3 regions of the Streptomyces sp. NPDC048248 genome follow, and region 3 is predicted to be linked to each of the others. Evidence: riboswitches for the same ligand, from Rfam matches in the RefSeq annotation. Region 3 holds a riboswitch; each other region holds the start of a gene.
The links. Region 3 has a riboswitch for cobalamin ahead of ACGFZW_RS23035 (CbtB-domain containing protein). Riboswitches for the same ligand answer to the same signal wherever they lie in the genome.

Region 1: another riboswitch for cobalamin. It lies ahead of ACGFZW_RS27440 (cobalamin biosynthesis protein); the one in region 3 lies ahead of ACGFZW_RS23035 (CbtB-domain containing protein).
Region 2: another riboswitch for cobalamin. It lies ahead of metE (5-methyltetrahydropteroyltriglutamate--homocysteine S-methyltransferase); the one in region 3 lies ahead of ACGFZW_RS23035 (CbtB-domain containing protein).

Annotation. Positions count from the first base shown of each region.
Region 1 is NZ_JBICZL010000013.1:60,733-67,246, forward strand. Features, by position in the region: gene ACGFZW_RS27430 (caspase family protein) at 1-2,179, opposite strand, end outside; gene ACGFZW_RS27435 (hypothetical protein) at 2,185-2,637, opposite strand; cobalamin riboswitch at 2,842-2,998, shown strand; gene ACGFZW_RS27440 (cobalamin biosynthesis protein) at 3,128-4,171, shown strand; gene ACGFZW_RS27445 (cobyric acid synthase) at 4,182-5,786, shown strand; gene ACGFZW_RS27450 (putative cobaltochelatase) at 5,908-6,514, shown strand, end outside.
Region 2 is NZ_JBICZL010000023.1:74,130-80,643, forward strand. Features, by position in the region: gene ACGFZW_RS34285 (ATP-binding protein) at 1-597, opposite strand, end outside; gene ACGFZW_RS34290 (hypothetical protein) at 946-1,131, opposite strand; cobalamin riboswitch at 1,253-1,473, shown strand; gene metE (5-methyltetrahydropteroyltriglutamate--homocysteine S-methyltransferase) at 1,635-3,998, shown strand; gene ACGFZW_RS34300 (hypothetical protein) at 4,189-4,482, shown strand; gene ACGFZW_RS34305 (class I SAM-dependent methyltransferase) at 4,718-5,467, shown strand; gene ACGFZW_RS34310 (FecCD family ABC transporter permease) at 5,464-6,514, shown strand, end outside.
Region 3 is NZ_JBICZL010000010.1:213,107-219,620, forward strand. Features, by position in the region: gene ACGFZW_RS23010 (lysylphosphatidylglycerol synthase transmembrane domain-containing protein) at 1-165, shown strand, start outside; partial or broken gene ACGFZW_RS23015 (RibD family protein) at 268-849, opposite strand; gene ACGFZW_RS23020 (creatininase family protein) at 1,017-1,781, opposite strand; gene ribA (GTP cyclohydrolase II) at 1,976-2,713, shown strand; gene ACGFZW_RS23030 (CbtA family protein) at 2,809-3,573, opposite strand; gene ACGFZW_RS23035 (CbtB-domain containing protein) at 3,588-3,806, opposite strand; cobalamin riboswitch at 3,846-3,995, opposite strand; gene ACGFZW_RS23040 (histidine phosphatase family protein) at 4,114-4,686, shown strand; gene ACGFZW_RS23045 (SPW repeat protein) at 4,831-5,271, shown strand; gene ACGFZW_RS23050 (hypothetical protein) at 5,372-5,680, opposite strand; gene ACGFZW_RS23055 (alkyl/aryl-sulfatase) at 6,147-6,514, shown strand, end outside.

The DNA of each region.
Region 1 (6,514 bases), on a different contig from region 3:
CGTACGTGTGGTGGGTGCCCACCATCTCCAGGGCGCGGCCGGCCGCGCTGAGGGCGATCGGGAGTTTGCCGCCTTCCGCCATCGAGGTGGAGGTGTCCATGAGAATCAGCAGCCGACTGGACTTCTGCGCCTTGTCGTAGCCGTCCAGCACCCGTGTCACCTGATCGCCGCCCGCGGTGAACGGGGTGACCGGCGCGTCGAGGTCGGCGTCCGCACGGTGATCGGTCAGCGGCGAGTCCGGCACCGGGTCCGGCGCCTTGCCGTCCTTGCCCGGGACCGCGCGGTAGCCCTGTCTGCTGAGGATGCGCCGGCCGGCCTCGGGGTCCCGCAGCCAGTCGCCGAAGCGGCCGACGGCGTCCTGGCGCGGCGCGGCGTCGGTGGCGCCCTGCCAGTCCACCCGGATCAGCGGGTGGTCGAGCGCCGGGACGTTCTTGGGGTAGTAGGCGGCGTACCGGTCGCCGGGGGCGAGCGGGCTCCCCAGGGCGGGACAACTGCCGATGGCGCGGCCGAGGTTGAAGTCGGCGAGGGACTTCTCCGAGACCAGTGGTGCCGCCCCCTTCCCCCGGCCGGTGCCGGGGCGGCCGTCCTGGCCGGTGGGCCGCAGCGAGCACAGCAGCTCGGTGCTGCCCGCGTACTGGCTGCCCGGGGCGGAGAGCCTGCGCTCGGCGTCCCGGGCGAGGGTGGGGTCGGGGCCGCCCGCGGGGCCGATCCGCGAGCCGTCGTTGGCGAGATAGAGGCCGATGGTGTGCAGCAGGCCGGTGCCGGACAGGACGGGGCTGGGGCGCAGCAGTCGCAGGTCGCGGTGGTCGCTGTCGGTGCCGGTGAGGATCTCCTGCCAGGACGCGCCGACCTGTTCGACGTCGTCGAGGCGCTGGTTGGCCGGGATGCCGACGACGAGCGGGGTGTAGGCGACCGGGCCGGTGTGGTGCAGGGTCACGGGGGATCCGGTGGCGGGCATGCCGCGGCGGACCTCGGCGTAGTCGGCGCTGGATTCGGGGATCCACAGATCGGGCTGCGGCCCCGGCCTGTTGAGGGGGTCGATGCCCTTGGTGGACGGGTGGCCCTTGCCGGTGCCGTGAGCCTCGCCCTGCCAGCGGTCGGCGGCGGCGAAGCCCTGGTCGACCTGGTCCTTGGCCGCGGAGTAGACGGTGATCTGGGCGCGTCGGCAGCCGTCGGGGACGTCGTCCTCACCCTGCAGCGGGCGGGTGTTGAGGTCGGACATCTCGTAGGCGAAGGCTGCCTGGCGCAGGGCGGGTTCGGATTCGGGTGCGGTGAGCAGACGCAGTTCGAGGGCGGGCGGGCAGGCCGGGTCGGTCCGCAGGAGCTGGAAGGCGACGAGGCCGGCGGCGGTGAGGCCGAGGACGGTCACCAGGACGGCGATGACCCGCAGCCAGCGGCTGAGGCGCTGCTTCAGCCACCGGCGCAAGCGGATGCGCAGCGGCGTGGGGGGCCGGACCTCCGGGGTGGCGAAGGAGAGGATGACGTCGTCGACGGTGTTCTGCTTGGCCGAGCGGGGCTCCCAGACGTCGCCCATCGGCGTGCGCTCGTGGGCCAGCCGCTCGCGCAGTGTGCGGACGAGGTCCTCGAAGGTGACGAACCGCTCGCCGGGTATGCCGCGTTCGAGGATCTGCACGACGGCGCGGGTGAAGAGGGAGCCGCCGGCCGGTTCGTCGCCGCTGAAGATCCGGCGGTTGGGCTGCGCGGCCATCAGCAGGGACATGGGTTTGCGGCGGGAGTGGAAGGTCTCGTCGGCGTTGCCGGAGTAGCAGCACTCCAGCAGGATCACGATCCGGTCGGCGCGTGCGCTGTCGAGGTAGGACAGCACCATGTCCTGCCAGGACACGGCCTTGTGGCGCTGGCGGGTGTCCGACATGCCGACCATGAGCTGCAGGTCGCCGCCGTCGCGGCCGACCCAGCCGTGGCCGGAGAAGTGCACCAGCAGCAGGCCGCGTGCCTCGTCGGTGACGGCGTCCAGGGCCTGCTCCAGCTCCCAGGGCTCCTGGGGCCGGCAGATGACGACTTCCTCGTCGGTGAACAGGTCGGTGCCGGGGTCGATCAGGACCCGCTTGAGTTCCTCGGCGTTCGCCTCCACGGCGGGGAGCGCGGATAAATTCTTGTAGTCGCTGACACAGATCAGCAGCGCCCGGTTGATCTTGCCCCGCGCGTCGTAGTGGGACATCCGGCTCAGTCCTCGCCGGCGCTGCCGCCCTCGGTCGACCGGCTTCCGGGGTCGGGGCGTTCGGGGGCCGCGCCGCGCGGGCCCGGGTCACCGACCGGCGCCAGCCCGCCGTCGCCGTCGACGGCCACGGCCGGCTCTTCCCCCGCCGCCCGTTCCTCCCTGCGCCGCCGCAGCCACTCCCGCAGGGCGATGCTCAGGCTCTTGGTCACCTCGGCGGCGACCGTGCCGATGAGGACCAGGACCAGATCGTCGATGCCGATGGCCATGTCCCCGAGGTCGCGTTCCTCCGGGGCGCGGTCTGCGTCGGCCGGGCGCGGCCGCAGGGTCCAGTCGTGCCGCTGGTGTGCGAGCCACGGCTCGCGCTCCAGCCATGCCTTGAGATCCTCGATGTCCTGGTGTGCGTTGTTCGTGCCCGTGATCCTGATGCGGATCTCGTGACGGTCAGCCCTGTCCGGCATCCCCCGACCCCCTTCCGGCGGCGCCATCGCCCGCCGTGCCACCAGATAGTGACGTGGGATCAGGTGCGGGGGCAACCGTCCGTGACCTCCGGAGCACCCTGTGGTGTGCGCCACAGTGCCTGCCACAGGGCTGCGTCGCAGGTCAAGGGTGAGTTGACGGGCATTCGTGGAGCGTGGTGGACTGCCGGAGCCATTCGGCGACAGATGAGGAAGTCCGGTGAGAATCCGGCGCGGTCCCGCCACTGTCACCGGGGAGCGTTCCTCCAGGAGAGGTCACGGCCCGTCACGCGTACGCCCGCCAGGTCGCGTGCGTACGGGCTGGAAGGCCGGGGGAAACGCCGATCCGGGAGCCAGGAGACTCTCGTCGCCGTCACGTCGAGCCAGGGCGCGGACCCTGAGTGAGGACATACCGCCATGCCCGGCCGCAGTTCGAGATGCCCGTTGAGCGACGCCGCAGCATCCCTTCGAGGACTGACGGCGGTCTGATCCGATGCGTGCCGAACACGCCACGTACGCGTGCGGCGCGGCCCTCGGCTTTCTCGGCGACCTGATCGCGGCGGACCCCCGGCGCGGCCATCCGGTGGCCGCGTTCGGCCGGGCCGCGGGTACCGTCGAGCGCCGACTGTGGCGCGATCACCGTGGCCGCGGAGCGGCCCATGCCCTGCTGTGCGCGGGCGGCGCGGCGGCGGGCGCCGCGCTCCTGCAGCGCGCCGTACGCGGCTCCCTGACCTCACCTCTTCCCGCCGGTGGCGCCCGCGCCCGTACCGCCGCGGGCGTCGCCCTCACCGCGGCGACGGTCTGGGCCGTGCTGGGCGGCACCTCGCTGGGCCGGGAGGCGCGGGCCATCGGCGGTGCGCTGACGGCGGGCGACCCGGATCTGGCGCGGGAGCGGCTGCCGCATCTGTGCGGGCGCGACCCGCAGGCGCTGGACGAACCGCAGATGGCGCGCGCGGTGGTCGAGTCGGTCGCGGAGAACACGTCGGACGCGGTGGTGGGCGCGCTGGTTTGGGGGGCGCTGGGCGGTGTGCCCGGCCTGGTGGCGTTCCGGGCGGTGAACACCCTGGACGCGATGGTGGGTCACAAATCGCCTCGTTACCGCCGGTTCGGCTGGGCGTCGGCCCGGCTCGACGACGTGGCCGGCTGGCCCGGGGCCCGGCTGACCGCCGCCCTCACGGTGCTCGCGGGACCCGACCGGCGCGGCGCGCTGAACGCCTGGCGGGCCGACGGCGGCGCGCACCCGAGCCCCAACGCCGGCCCGGTGGAGGCGTCGTTCGCGGGTGCGCTCGGCGTCCGGCTGGGCGGCACGCTGGCGTACGGCGGGCGGGTTGAGCACCGGCCGGTGCTCAACGGCGCGGCGCGGCCGGTCGGCGTGCCCGACATCGAGCGGGCGGTCAGGCTCTCGCGCCGGGTGAGCGTGCTGGCGCTGGCGACGACGGTCGCGGGCCGGCTCGCGGTGGGCGCGATCCGGACGGCGAGGGCGCGCGGCCGGGCGGGTACGGCACGGCTCACGGCACAGCGATGCCCCGGCAGATGAGGAGGACCCGGTGACGGGACGGTTCGAGGTGTCCGGCGGGTCTGTCGGCGGTGGCCTGCTGGTGGCCGGTACGACGTCCGACGCGGGCAAGAGCGTGGTCACGGCGGGCATCTGCCGGTGGCTGGTCCGCCAGGGCGTCCGCGTCGCGCCGTTCAAGGCGCAGAACATGTCACTGAACTCGTTCGTGACGCGCGAGGGCGCGGAGATCGGGCGGGCGCAGGCGATGCAGGCGGCGGCCGCCCGGGTCGAGCCGACGGCGCTGATGAATCCGGTGCTGCTCAAGCCCGGCAGCGACCGCAGCAGCCAGGTGGTGCTGCTGGGCAAGCCGGTCGGCGAGCTGAGCGCCACGGGATACTTCGGCCACCCCGACGGCCGGACGCCCGGCGGCTCGGGACCGTACGCCGGGCGGCGCGAGGCGCTGCTGGGTACGGTCACCGACTGCCTCCAGGAACTGCGGAGGACTCATGACGCGGTGATCTGCGAGGGCGCGGGCAGTCCCGCCGAGATCAATCTGCGTCGCACCGACATCGTCAACATGGGCATCGCGCGCGCCGGCCGGCTGCCCGTCGTCGTGGTCGGGGACATCGACAGGGGCGGGGTGTTCGCCTCCTTCTTCGGCACCACGGCGCTGCTGTCGAAGGAGGACCAGTCGCTGATCGCGGGCTATGTCGTCAACAAGTTCCGCGGCGATGTGACGCTGCTGGAGCCGGGGTTGGAGATGCTGCGCGGCCTCACCGGCCGGCCGACGCTCGGCGTGCTGCCCTTCGCCCACGGGCTCGGCATCGACGAGGAGGACGGTCTGCGGATCTCGCTGCGCGGCGCGGTGCGCGAGAGCGTGGTGGCGCCGCCGCACGGCGCGGACGTCCTGCGGGTCGCGGTCGCCGCGGTACCGCTGATGTCCAACTTCACGGACGTGGACGCGCTGGCCGCCGAACCGGGCGTGGTGGTGCGGTTCGTGGACCGGGCCGAGGAACTGGCCGACGCGGACCTGGTGGTGCTGCCGGGCACCCGGGGAACGGTCCGGGCGCTGGAGTGGCTGCGCGAGCGCGGTCTTGCGGACGCGATCGCGCGCCGGGCCGCCGAGGGCCGTCCGGTGCTGGGCATCTGCGGCGGGTTCCAGATGCTCGGTGAGCACATCGACGACGAGGTGGAGTCGCGGGCCGGCGCGGTGCCCGGCCTCGGGCTGCTGCCCGTCCGGGTGCGCTTCGCCGTGGAGAAGACGCTGGCGCGCCCGGTGGGGCAGGCGCTGGACGAGCCCGTGGAGGGATACGAGATCCACCACGGGGTGGCCGAGGTCAACGGCGGGCAGACGTTCATCTCCGACGGCCGCGGGCAGAGTCTGGACGGGTGCCGGGTCGGCTCGGTGTGGGGCACCCACTGGCACGGCTCGCTGGAGAGCGACGCGTTCCGGCGGGCCTTTCTGCGGCAGGTCGCGGCGGCCGCGGGCCGGGCCTTCGTGCCGGCGCCCGACACCTGCTTCGGCGCGCTGCGCGAGGAGCAGCTGGACCGGCTCGGCGATCTGATCGAGGAGCACGCGGACACCGACGCGCTGTTGCGGCTGATCGAGGAGGGGGTGCCGCAGGGGCTGCCGTTCGTCCCTCCGGGCGCGCCGTGAGGAGCCGGCGGACAAGGACGTACCACCCCCGTTCAAGCGGGGGCCACAGCGCCACGGCGGCCGGGGCCGCGGTGGCAGATCACGTGCGCGGGCGTACTGCGCCCGCAGGAGGCATCAACGCATGACCACGACTCCCAACTATCCCTTCACCGCGGTAGTCGGCATGGACGATCTCCGGCTGGCGCTGCTGTTGAACGCGGTCAGCCCCGCGGTCGGCGGTGTGCTGGTGCGTGGCGAGAAGGGCACCGCCAAGAGCACGGCGGTGCGTGCCCTGTCGTCGCTGATGCCACCCGTGGACGTGATCACCGGCTGCCGCTTCTCCTGCGCTCCCGTCGCGCCCGACCCGGCCTGCCCGGACGGCCCGCACGAGGCGGGTGCGGGTGAGGACCGCCCGACGCGGATGGTCGAACTGCCCGTCGGCGCCTCGGAGGACCGGCTGGTGGGCGCCCTGGACATCGAACGGGCGCTGTCGGAGGGCGTCAAGGCCTTCGAGCCCGGCCTGCTGGCCGACGCGCACCGCGGCGTGCTCTACGTCGACGAGGTCAACCTGCTCCACGACCACCTCGTGGACCTGCTGCTGGACGCGGCGGCGATGGGCGCCTCGTACGTCGAGCGCGAGGGCGTCTCGGTACGGCACGCGGCGCGCTTCCTGCTCGTGGGCACCATGAACCCCGAAGAGGGCGAGCTGCGGCCGCAGTTGCTGGACCGCTTCGGGCTGACGGTCGAGG
Region 2 (6,514 bases), on a different contig from region 3:
GAGGTCGATGATCCGGGCCACGCCTGGCGGCAGGCCCTCGGCGAGCTCGGTGGCGAACTCCCGGGGCACGTCGGCGAGAAGGCGTATGGAATCGACGGCGGCGAGGGGCTTCAGCACGTCCCGCACCACATGCGCGGGCTCACCCGTCCCCCGCACCGGACCGGCCCGATCCACATCCGGCACCACGATCGTCACCGGCCGCCCGGACAACGGGAGTTGACCGAGTTCGGGGAAGATGTCGGCGGTGCGGGTCGCGGACAACTCGTAGTGGTCGGCGAGCAGCCACAGGGTCTGCGCTGCCGTCAGCCCCGCAACGCTCGGCACCGCGGGTGCGGGCAAGTCCGCAGGCACGGTCGCCGGATCGAGCGGGTCCAGCTCGACCCCCTTGCGATACTCCGGGTCGCAGAGCATCAGGAACCCCGTGAGCAGCCGCGAACATCCGGTGCCCGGGCTTCCGGTCAAGATGACGACCCGAGGCGCGCCCGGCCGCTCCGTCCGCCACGCGGTGAGCGCGCGCAGCGCCGCATTGCGCCCCCCGATGTAGGGGTGGGGCTCATGGGCCTTGGCCTGTTCCGGGGCCTGGGTCGGGCTGGTCATTGTCTCCCCGTTGTCCTGTCCGTCCGGCACCGTCAAGTCGTGTTGACGTACGCCGTTCATCCTAGAGGCGTCGCACGGGGTGAGGCGCACCCGACCGCTGCTTGTTACCCAGGTGTCGCGTGCACTTGTCACCCTTGTGTGGCGCGGTGCCGGCGAAACGGCTCGGTGATCGATTCCGGCCGGGCGAACGCGTACACCGGTGTGACGCCAACGTGGTGTTCGACAGGCGTGGTTGGAATGTGGGCGGGCGATCACGGGGTGCCTCATCACCCCGTGAAGCTTTCGTCCCCACATCCTGCCGCACCGCACTGACAATGCCCCTGACCTGACCTGATTCCCCAAAGACCTTCATGAGCAGCCCCACCGTGGCGAGCGGGAGCAGCAGCGCTTCCACAGTGGCGACGCTCGGAGACATCCGCCCATGGCGTCGTGGGCCGCTTTGCCTTCGTCGTCCTCGGTGAAGGCAGCGATGATCTTGCTCATCGCGTCGGCCTCCAGCCCGGCGGGGTGCGCCTCTGCGGGAGTGCGGGGCATCCGGTGACATTGCTCCGCACCCCGCGCAGTGCTGTGTGTCCCCGGATATGGGTCCGCGGCCCGTGTCTCTTATCACCGTCCACCATGCGGTGCGGGCTGCGCGCCTGCCGGTTGTCCCTCTAGGGTGACAGGTGCAGCTGGTTCGCCCCGTCCGCCAGGCGGGAGCGTCGTAAGAGGGAACCCGGTGGGAATCCGGGACTGCCCCGCAGCGGTGAGTGGGAACGAACGCCGTCATACGCACTGGACCCGGCCGGGTCTGGGAAGCGACGGCCAGTAGGTGTCTCGTACATGTACGAGACGGGCCCGCGAGTCCGAAGACCTGCCCGTTGCCCGCACGTGACCGATCGCGTGCGGCCATCCCGGTGACCTCGTGGGCGGGTCGGCGTACATATCGAGCGGCACACGCGAGAGCACCACCGCGTGGCCCCGCCCGGTGAGTCGTTCCTTCGCGCTCTCGTTCCGTTCCCGGGACACCGACGAGACATCTCGCGAAGGAGAGTTCCGTGACAGCGAAGTCCGCAGCCGCGGCAGCACGGGCCACCGTGTACGGCTACCCCCGCCAGGGACAGCACCGGGAACTGAAGAAGGCCATCGAGGGCTACTGGAAGGGCCGCGTCGACGCCGACGCCCTCCGCCGGACCGCGGCAGAACTGCGCCGCGCGAACTGGCAGCAGCTGGCCGACGCCGGCATCCACGAAGTGCCGTCCGGTGATTTCTCGTACTACGACCACGTCCTGGACACCAGTGTCATGGTCGGCGCTGTCCCCGAGCGGCACCGCGCGGCGGTCGACGCCGACGCTTCCCCAAGCTCTCGGCTTCGCTCGAGCAGGGGATGCCCCATTGACGTCTACTTCGCCATGGCGCGGGGCACCCAGGATGTCGCGCCGCTGGAAATGACCAAGTGGTTCGACACCAACTACCACTACCTGGTCCCCGAGCTCGGCCCGGACACCGTCTTCACCGCCGACTCCACCAAGCAGGTCGCCGAGCTGAAGGAAGCACTCGCGCTCGGGCACGCCGCCCGCCCGGTCCTCGTCGGGCCGGTCACCTACCTCCTGCTGGCCAAGCCGGCTCCGGGAGTGACCGCCGACTTCGAGCCGCTGACCCTGCTCGACCGGCTCCTTCCGGTGTACGCCGAGGTCCTCGCCGACCTGCGGGCAGCGGGCGCAGAGTGGGTGCAGCTCGATGAGCCCGCTCTCGTCCAGGACCGCACCCCGGCGGAACTGAATGCCGCCGCTCGCGCCCACCGCGAGCTCGGGGCCCTCACCGACCGCCCGAAGCTCCTGGTCGCCTCCTACTTCGGTCGGCTCGGCGACGCGCTGACCGTCCTGGCCAAGGCGCCGGTCGAGGGGCTCGCCATCGACTTCACCGAGTCGGGCGCCGCCAACCTCCAGGACCTCGCCGCGGTCGGCGGACTGCCCGGCAAGCGTCTGGTCGCGGGCGTCGTCAACGGCCGCAACATCTGGATCAACGACTACGAGAAGTCGCTGTCGACGCTGGGCACACTGCTCGGTCTCGCCGACCACGTCGATGTCTCGGCCTCCTGTTCGCTGCTGCACGTCCCGCTGGACGCCACCGCCGAGCGCGACATCGATCCGCAGATCGCCCGCTGGCTGGCCTTCGCCCGTCAGAAGACGCAGGAGATCGCCGTCCTCGCACGCGGCCTGGCGCGCGGCACGGAAGCCATCGCGGGCGAACTCGCCGCGAACCGCGCCGACCTCGCTTCCCGGGCCGGATCGGCACTCACCCACAACCCGGCGGTGCGAGCCCGCACCGCGGCCGTCACCGAATCCGACGGGCGCCGCTCCCAGCCGTATGCCCAACGGACCGCCGCCCAGCGCGCGCACCTCGGCCTGCCGCTGCTGCCCACGACGACGATCGGCTCGTTCCCGCAGACCACCGAGCTGCGCACGGCACGGGCCGACCTGCGTGCCGGGCGGATCGACACCGCCGGCTACGAGGAGCGCATCAAGACCGAGATCCGTGACGTGCTCGGCTTCCAGGAGAAGGCCGGGATCGACGTCCTGGTGCACGGCGAGCCCGAACGCAACGACATGGTCCAGTACTTCGCCGAACAGCTGACCGGCTACCTGGCCACCCAGCACGGCTGGGTGCAGTCCTACGGCACCCGCTATGTGCGCCCGCCGGTCCTCGCCGGGGACATCTCCCGCCCCGAGCCGATGACGGTGCGCTGGACCCACTACGCCCAGTCGCTGACCGAGCGTCCGGTCAAGGGCATGCTCACCGGCCCGGTCACCATGCTCGCCTGGTCCTTCGTCCGCGACGACCAGCCGCTGGGCGACACCGCACGCCAGGTGGCCCTCGCCCTGCGCGACGAGGTCAACGACCTTGAGGCCGCCGGGACTTCCGTCATCCAGGTCGACGAGCCCGCACTGCGCGAAACCCTGCCACTGCGCGCAGCCGAGCACGCCGGGTACCTGGACTGGGCGACCGAGGCGTTCCGCCTCACCACCAGTGGCGTACGGCCGGACACTCAGATCCACACCCACATGTGCTACGCGGAGTTCGGCGACATCGTCCGGGCCATCGATGCCCTCGACGCCGACGTCATCAGCCTGGAGGCCGCCCGCTCCCACATGCAGGTCGCGCGCGAGCTGGCCGAGCACGGCTACCCCCGTGAAGCCGGCCCCGGTGTCTACGACATCCACTCCCCGCGCGTCCCCAGCGCCGAAGAGGCAGCAGCCCTCCTCCGTAAGGGACTTGAGGCCATCCCCGCCGAACGGCTTTGGGTCAACCCCGACTGCGGCCTGAAGACCCGCGGCTGGCCCGAGACCCGGGCCTCCCTGGAGAACCTCGTCACCGCCGCCCGCGAGATCCGCAGCGAGCTGGCCGCCGGCGCCTCCTGACCGCCCCTTGAGTCCGGGCCGGACACCACCGTGTCCGGCCCGGACCCGCCGGGTTCGAAACCGTCCGCCCGCCGCGGAGCGGGCTGTGGGGTTCCATCCATGACGGCTGAGGGTGAGAGCGAATCGGCGGCCAGCGAAGCCTTGGTCGGCGGCATGGTGAACGCAGGTGCCGTCTTCCGGCGGGGTGCCCATGCTCGATCCCGCCTCCGCGGCTGCCCTCTACCCTCCCGGGCTGGATGCGCACGAACGGTTGCGGATCTTCGTGGACAGCTACGGCGTGTCCCTTCAGGAGCGCACCGAGCTGCCCGACATCATCGAACAGACCACCGCGGCCTGCCGGGCGTTCGCCGCCGACCGCGTGGCCGACGGTGACCCGACCTACGTCAAGTCCGATGCAGATTGCTGTGGTTGGCAGCGCTGGGACCGCATCCGGGGTTGGCTGACGGCCAACCGTGAGGCGTTCTCGGCCGCTCTGCAGGACTGACCTCGCCTGCTCGCCGGCGAGCGACTCATCTCGCACGCCGACCCGCACCGTACGGGCACGTGCCTTCGGCGCACCACCGTGAACGGCGTCATCTGCCCGCTCCCCGGCCAATTGTGAACTTGCCGGGAACTCAAAGGCCTTGGCAGCCGACTCGTGTGGTGAATGGCCCGCACTGACGAGGTCGCGGCGCTGCGGCGTCCGACCCGGCCCGGCACTGGAGTGAGGTTGCAGCCGTATGCATTGGTACGAGGACGACGGATTCTGGTCGGATTTCTCCGGGACGATGTTCTCCGAGCGCAGGCGCACGGCGACGGCGGACGTCGTCGCCGGCTCACCTCTGCTCGACTTCCCGGCCGGGAGCCGCGTCCTGGACCTGTGTTGCGGGCCCGGCCTGTATCTGATGCCGCTGGCCCGCCGCGGCTACGTGGTGACGGGGGTGGACCTCAGCCCCCTCATGCTGAAGCGGGCCCGTGTTGCCTGCGAGGAGGCCGGAGCCGATGTCCGGCTGGTGCAGGCGGACATGCTGACGCACGTCGAGCCCGAGTCGTACGACGTGGTGCTGAACGTCTTCACCTCGTTCGGCTACTTCGACGACCCACGGGACAACGAGCAGGTGCTGCGCAACGCCCATGACTCGCTGGTGCCGGGCGGACAGCTGCTCGTCGATGTCATGGGCAAGGAGGTCCTCGCGGGTTGGATCGGCCGCCCCAAGCTCGTCGAACTCGACGACGGCGGGTACGTGGTGCAGCGCGACACCGTCCTGGACAGCTGGACGCGGCTGCGCACCGACTGGACGCTGGTGCGCGACGGAGTGGCGCGCGAGGCTTCGATCACCTCCTTCCTCTACAGCGCGGCCGAGCTGCGCGCGCTGTTCGAAGCGGTCGGCTTCACGGACGTGCGGTGCTACGGGGACTTCGACGGCTCCCCCTACGACAACCACGCGCCGCGGCTGATCGTGCGGGGCACCCGCGTGGGGGCTTCATGAGCGAGACCGTTTCCGGAACGCCGCCGGCGATCCCGCCGGGAGGCTCCTCCACCGCTCTCCCGCCCGAGGGTGAGTCCCAGGACCGGGAGCGCCGTTCCGCAGGCCGCGGCAGGCTGCCGACCACGTTGATCGCGCTCTCGGCGGTCCTGGTGGTCTCCGTCCTGGCGGGTATCGCGCTGGGGCCCACGGTCGTACCGGTGGGTGACGTCGTGCGCTTCCTGTCCGCGGCAGTGACCGGCGGCAGCATCGGAGCGGACGAGGTGAGCGGGTACTCCATCGTCTGGGAGGTCCGTGCCCCCAGGGTCCTGCTGGCCGTGGTCGTCGGGGCAGGGCTCTCGGTCGTCGGCGTCGCCGTCCAGGCACTGGTGCGCAACGCCCTCGCGGATCCGTTCGTCCTGGGCATCTCTTCCGGCGCGTCCGTCGGGGCGACCGCTGTGGTGGTCTTCGGGGTCTTCGCGGGGTTGGGCGTCCATGCCCTCTCGGCCGCGGCGTTCCTCGGCGCCCTCGGGGCCACGATGCTGGTGTACCTGGCCGCGCGCGGTCCCCTGGGGCTGACGCCGCTGCGGCTCGTCCTGACCGGGGTGGCGCTGGCGTACGGGTTCCAGGCGCTCATGAGCGTCCTGGTCTTCCTCTCCCCGAACGGCCAGGCCGCGCGAACGGTGCTGTTCTGGCTGCTGGGCAGTCTGGGGTCGGCGTCCTGGGAGTCGCTGCCGCCGGCGGCGACAGCGGTCCTGGTCGCGATCGTGGTGCTGTTGCGTCTGAGCCGGTCCCTGGATGTGCTGTCGCTGGGGGACGAGACCGCCGCCGGCCTGGGGGTGGACGCGCAGGCGCTGCGGCGTGGTCTGTTCGTGCTCACCGCGGCCGTCACCGGGCTGATCGTCGCGGTCAGCGGCGCGATCGGCTTCGTCGGGCTGGTCCTGCCCCACGTGGTGCGGATCTGGGTCGGCTCCACACACCGGCGGGTGCTCGCGGTCGCGCCGCTCGCCGGAGCCTGCTTCATGGTGTGGGTCGATCTGGTGGCGCGTACGGTCTTCGCGCCCGAGGAGC
Region 3 (6,514 bases):
CTCACCGCCGCTGTGATCTACGGGGTGCTCGCCTTCGCCGCGAGCCTGCCGGGCGCCGCCGTACTGATCGTCCGAGGCGTGGCCGGGCTGCGCTCCGCCGTCCCGCAGGTCGAGCTCGAAGAGGGTGTCCGCGCCGAGTGCGGCGCGCCGCAGCGGCGGTCGTAGCGCGTCCCGCATCACGGGGGTGCCGGGAAACCGCAGGCCGGGTACGCCGTCGCCGAGCAGGACCGGGGCGACGGTGAGATACAGCCGGTGCAGCGAGCGCTCCCGCAGGAAGCGGGACACGGTCACGCCGCCGCCCTCGACCAGCACCCGCCCCAGGCCCCGCCGGGCGAGTGTCCCCAGCAGGCGCTCGGGGGCGAACCCGTCCGGGTCGGGCAGGACCATGGTCTCCACACCGCACGCGTCGGCTTCCCGGCCGGTGTGCACGGCGTCCCCGCCGTTCGCGTGCTGCCCCACCAGCCACAGGGTCGGCGCCGCACCATCGGTGAACACCTGGTGCCCGCGCGGCACCCGCCCGCGCGGATCGAGTATCACGCGCACCGGGTTGTCCCCGGCGCAGGCCCGCACCGTCAGCCGCGGGTCGTCCGCGACCGCCGTACCGGCCCCGACGATCACTGCGTCCGCCAGCGCACGCAGCCGGTGCAGATGGGTGCGGTCCTCCGCGCCGGTGACGTAGTCCGCGTCGCCGGTGCGTGTCGCGATGAAGCCGTCCAGGCTCTGCCCGAGCTGCGCGAAGGACAGCCGGGGGCCCGCCAGGCACAGTGGCAGATAACGCTCGGCCAGCTCCACCGCCCCGGCGGTGGTGGGCGCCGCCCACCGCCATCCGCCCTCCCCGTCCGCGACCATGCCGGCGGCCTCGGCCTCCCGCCGGGACCGGACGCGGCGAAGCCGGTCCCACGCCTCCACCGCGTCGAGTTCCGTCGCCGAGTCGGTCACGGCGCGCCCCTTCTCGCTCTCGGGATGTCGGTCGGCGAAGTGCCGCCGGTGGTCAGGATCCGCATCGTGCGCAGCCGTCACCGTTTCGCCCCTCGGGGGACCTCTGCCGGGGCCAGCAGCGCGGCGTACTCGCCGAACGCGTCGACCAGACCGGCCAGCAGTTCCTGCCCCTTCGCGGCCGAGGCCAGCGACGGCCGGCCGATCACCCCGGATGCGGTGTACGGCGTCAGGCCGAGGGTGAGCAGATGCTTCCGGTCGTCGGCGACGTGATCGGCAGCGGCGTATCCGGGCCCGACCAGCTCGGGACGGGCGTGCAGCAGGAGGGAGGTCTCCGCCTCTCCCGCGTGCATATCGCTGTGCGAGGTGGTCACCACTCCGGCCCGGCGGCGCGCCGCGTCCCAGTCGGCCGGCCCCGGGAAGAGCGCCATGCGGGTGCCGGTGCCCGCGGACTCCTGCACCACATTGCGCAACACGTAGTTCCCGCCGTGGCCGTTGACGAGAACGAGGGCTCCGATCCCGGAACGGCGAAGCGAGGCGGCGATGTCCGTCACGACGGTGTGCAGGGTGGCCGCTGAGATGCTGACCGTGCCGGGCCACGCGGCGTGTTCCTGGGAACAGGAGATCGTCAGCGGTGGCAGCAGGAGGACCGGATGGGTGGCGGCGACCTCCGCGGCGATGGTGCAGGCGATGACGGTGTCCGTCGTCAACGGCAGGTGCGCGCCGTGCTGTTCGAAGCTTCCGATGGGGAGCACCGCCATCTTCGGCTGCCGCTGCCGTACCTCCTCCGCGGTGTCCGTCGGCAGGAGGCCGGGGGGCGAAGTCCGTTGTCCCGAAGCGGTCATGGTGGGGCGGGCCTTTCGTCGCTCGGTCCTCGTGTCGGCGCAGCAGTCGCAGCATAGGCCGCGAGCGGCGCGCCGGGCGGGGGCGGGCGCGCACCGCTCTTGTGCAACGCGCCTCATCGACGAGCAGTTGGCGGGCCTTGTCATCTTGTGAGTGATTGCCGCCACCCGTTCTCCCGCGCACCTACGATCGCGGGATGACGGAGCCCGGTGCCGATGTCGCGTTCGACGATGCCGCTCGCCAGTACGGTGTCGTACGGCAATTCTCGGAAGACGAACGAAGAGCAGCGGTCAACCGCCTCTCGGATGCCGTGCGCCCCACGGCCGTGCAGCGGGTCGCCGAGGTGCGCATGCCGACGGCGTACGGCGAGTTCCTGGCCGTCGGCTATCTGGACCGCCGGGGCGGCGTGGAGCACGTGGCGCTGGTGCACGGCGACGTGGCCGGCAGGACGGTGCTCGCCCGACTGCACTCGGAATGCCTGACGGGCGACGCCTTCGCGTCCACGCACTGCGAATGCGGCGAACAGCTGTCCGCGGCCCTCCGGGCGATCGTGGCCGAAGGGCGGGGCGTTCTGGTCTATCTGCGCGGCCATGAGGGGCGCGGAATCGGGCTGGTCGCCAAACTGCGGGCGATGGGGCTGCAGGAGGACGGTCTCGACACCGTCGAGGCGAATATCGCCCTGGGCCTGCCCGTCGATGCCCGCGACTACGGATCAGGCGCCGCCATGCTGCACGATCTCGGCGTCCGGTCCGTGCGCCTGCTGTCGAACAATCCGCGCAAGCGCGAGGCGTTGGTGCGGCACGGTGTCACGGTCGAGGCGCAGGTCCCGCTGCTGACGCCGCCCGGCGCCGAGAACCTCCGCTATCTGCGGACCAAACGCGAGCGGCTCGACCACGACCTGCCGCATCTCGACCACCTTCCCGGCCCGTCCTGAGACTCCGGTGATCTGCCGGGAGGTTGTCCGCCGAGCACAGGGAAGGGGCCCGCGACGGCGTTCGCGGGCCCCTTCCCTGTAGTGCGGTGCCGGCGTCAGGGTGTGACCGGCACACTCCGCGCGGCAGCCGACTCCTTCGTCGGGACGACGCGCTCCGCGAGGTGGCCGAAGATCAGCCCGAAGGCGGTCCACAGCACCAGTTGGATGGCGATCGCCGACAGCCGGAACTGCCAGAGCAGCGTGCCCGAGAAACCGTGCGGCACCTCGTTCATGGACGGCAGGAAGGCATACGCGATGCCGACGGCCACGACGAAGGCCGCGCCGCCTGCCACCGTGGCGTACCAGTTGCCCAGTTTCGGGGCGAGCCGCCGCCCGAGGATCGTCGCGGCGACGGCGAGCAGGATGCCCAGCAGCATCATCAGGAAGTACAGGGCCGTGCGCTTGCCGATGGTGTCGGGGTCGCCGACCGCCGGCGGATTGGCCGGGTACTTCAGGAACGGTACGAGGTGGACGGCCAGCAAGGCGGCGCCGGACAGCAGGACTGCGGTGGCCCGGGCACCGAAGCGGCCGATCCGGCCCAGCGCGAAGCAGAACGCCAGCGCGGCGATCCCGCCCAGGGCCACGCCGTAGACCAGTACGCCGGTCGCCAGCCCCGCCGTGGACTGCACACCGCGGCTGACGACCTCCACCTCGGCCTCGTGGCCGTGGCCGTGGCTGTGCGCCTGCGCTTCCTCGAAAGCGATGGCGGCGTCCACCCGCGGTTCGCCCAGGAAGTAGGCGACGACGAGGGCGAGGACACCGGCTGCCAGACCCGCGAGCATGCCGCGCACCAGGAGATTTCTGATGGTGACGGAGTTCATTTCCTCGGGTCCGATCAGTGGCAGGGGAAGCCGAGCAGGTGGCGACCGTCGTGGACCCACTCGTGGACATCCGTACCGGACAGCAGTGAGGTGGCGCCCTGCTCCGCGCCGATGAAGTAGAGCAGGACGAGCATCAGGACGCCGAAGAACAGCGCCCACGGGGCGATCGCCTTGAGGGGGAGCGTGGCCGGGGTGACGGCGCCGGACGTCGGCGGTGCGATGGTCTGAGCCATGGCGGAACCTCCTGGTAGGGGAACTCGCGTCCCGTGTGGTGGAGTGCGTAACGACATGGCGGGTCTGGCTCGCCCGGTCCCGGCCCCGCGGGGGCCGAGTCGAAACCGGACATACAGTGGCGCGACCGCGCCGGGATCCCACCGGCTTCCGTCATGTCATCGTCAACATCCTCGGGAAGGTACCGCGAACCCACGGGCGGGCCAAGGCCGAGCGGGGGGCGGAGTGGGGCAGTGCGGGGCGCGCGGGACGGGCAACTCGCGGTACCGGGCGCTCTGTTGTCGCCGGGGTACAGCGAAAGAGGAGTTCATGACAACTCGGGTGACCTTGATCTCACCGGCCGCCGGGGATGCGCAGCGCGAGGTGCGGTTCGACGACGACGCGCCGCTGAGCGACGCCGGGCTGCGCCGGGTCCGTGCGGTCGCGGGTGACCTCCCGGCTGCCGACCGGACCCTGGTGTCCCCGTCCGTACGCTGCCGCCGGACGGCCGGTGAGCTGGGGATCTCCGCCGAGACCGTGACGGAGCTGGCCGGCTGTGGGATGGGTGACTGGCGCGGCCGGACGTTGGCGGAGGTGGCCGAGGCGGATCCCACGGCCGTGTCCGACTGGCTGTCCGACCCCGGCTTCGCGGGGCACGGTGGCGAGTCCCTGCGGGAGCTGTGCGACCGGGTCGGGAGGTGGCTGGACGGCGTGGCCGGCGTCTCCGGGCGCGTACTGGCGGTGGTGGAGCCGGACGTGGTGCGAGCTGCGGCGGTGTGTGCCCTACGGGTGCCGCCGGACGCCTTCTGGCGGATGGATGTGCCGCCGCTGACCGCGACGGAGTTGAGCGGTCGGGATGGACGCTGGAATCTGGCGCTGGGGTGGACGCCGGGGCGCCCGTAGGGCGACTCTCGGTGCGCCGGGCCGTCGCGAGAAAATTGAATGGCTGAACATCTACCCATAAAGGGGACATAAGTGCAGAATAAAGAGTGCGTGGCAGATGCCTCGCGGTACGGCCAAGGCTTGTGAACCAAGGAGGCGAGTCGCATGGCCGACGTCTCACACACCAGGGGCGACCTCGCGGGTCACCCCGACGCTACTGAGATGCAAGCCCGATACGACCGGGTTCTCGGCGGGCGTGACGTGGTACTCGTGGACGGACCGGTGTTCCTCGTCGGCCTGTACTGCGCGGCTTCGCCATGGATCGTCCACTACACGGCCTCGCAGTCCGCGCTCGTGACGCACAACCTCATCGTCGGCATCGCGATCGCCCTGCTGGCGCTCGGGTTCACCGTGACGCCGGACCGTATGTACGGCCTGAGCGGTGCGATGTGCGCGATCGGCGCATGGATGATCGTGGCGCCGTGGATCGTCGGCACCGACCCGGATGCCGGCGTCATCTGGAACAACGTCGTCATCGGTGGCCTCACGTTCCTGCTGGGGGCGATGTGCGTCGCCGTGGCGTCGAGAAGCCGCCGCGTGACCTGAAGCCCGCTCCCGTGAGGGGCCGGTGACAACCCGTCGGCCCGCCTGCCGCCCAACGGACGGCCGGCGGGCCGGTGTGTATCCGTCCGCCGCCGGAAGGCGGTCAACCCGCCGGCGGTGCGTCCCTGCCGGGCCCTTCGCCCGCGCAGTCGGGGTACGGCGCGAAGGGGCGGCCGAAGAAACCGGCCAGCATCAGCCCGCCCGCGATGAGCAGGCCGTCACCGAAGGCGACGCCGAGGGCGAGAAGACCGGCCGCGGCGAGCAGTGCCGGCCGGGCGGCTCCACGCCGGTATGCGTCGCGCCGGTACACGGGTCGTCGGCCGGCGACCGGGGCGGTGCCCGGGTGCGGGGTGCGGGCGTGCCGGAACCGCTCGGCGGCGTCGGCGAGTTGGCGTTCCTGCTCGGGGGGCACGCGGCGTCCCTCCTGTTGCGGGTGCGGTCGGTGCGCGGTCACGGCGTGAAGAAGGAGCGCCGCTGCGGGCGGACGGGGGCAGTGAGCGGGGATGGGGGAGTGTGCCCCGAGCCAACGCGGCCGTGGCGTGCGTGGGTCCACCACGTCACAGGCGTTGTTGTGCCCTGTGGAGCCCTGCCCGTAACTCTGTTGACCCGACCGGTGACGCCACGTGGACCGAGCCGGGGTCCCTCGGGGCGACGCGGTAGGGCGCTGCGCGGGTCGGCTCTGTGGTCCATGTCAGGGATGGGGCGGGTGGGGCGTCGGCGTGCGTGCGCACGCGTGTGCGCGAACCGGGCACAGTGGGTTAAATCATGTTCAAGGGTCATCCGGCGACGCCCTCCTGGGTGGCGATGGCTGATCCCCGTGGCGGAGGCGCCGGCGACCCGCCGGACCACCGCCCTGCCACCCGGAGAGGTAGTGCCACGTGAGTGCTGTGCCCGTCGATGACCACGCGGACTTCGCCGATGCCGACCGCGGATTCATCGCCCCGCTCGACCCGCCCCATGTCCTCGCGGCGGACGGGCGGGTGGTCTGGGACGCCGGGGCGTACGGGTTCCTGGGGGGCAACTGCCCTGATACGGCGGACGCGAGTCTGTGGCGCCAGGGCCGGCTGGTCGGTCGGCAGGGCCTTTACGAGGTGACGGAGGGCATCTACCAGCTCCGGGGGCTGGACCTGTCCAACATGACGCTGGTCGAGGGCGAGCACGGTGTCATCGTCATCGACCCGCTGCGCTCGGCCGAGACCGCGGCCGCGGGTCTTGAGCTCTACCGCAAGCACCGAGGTGACCGGCC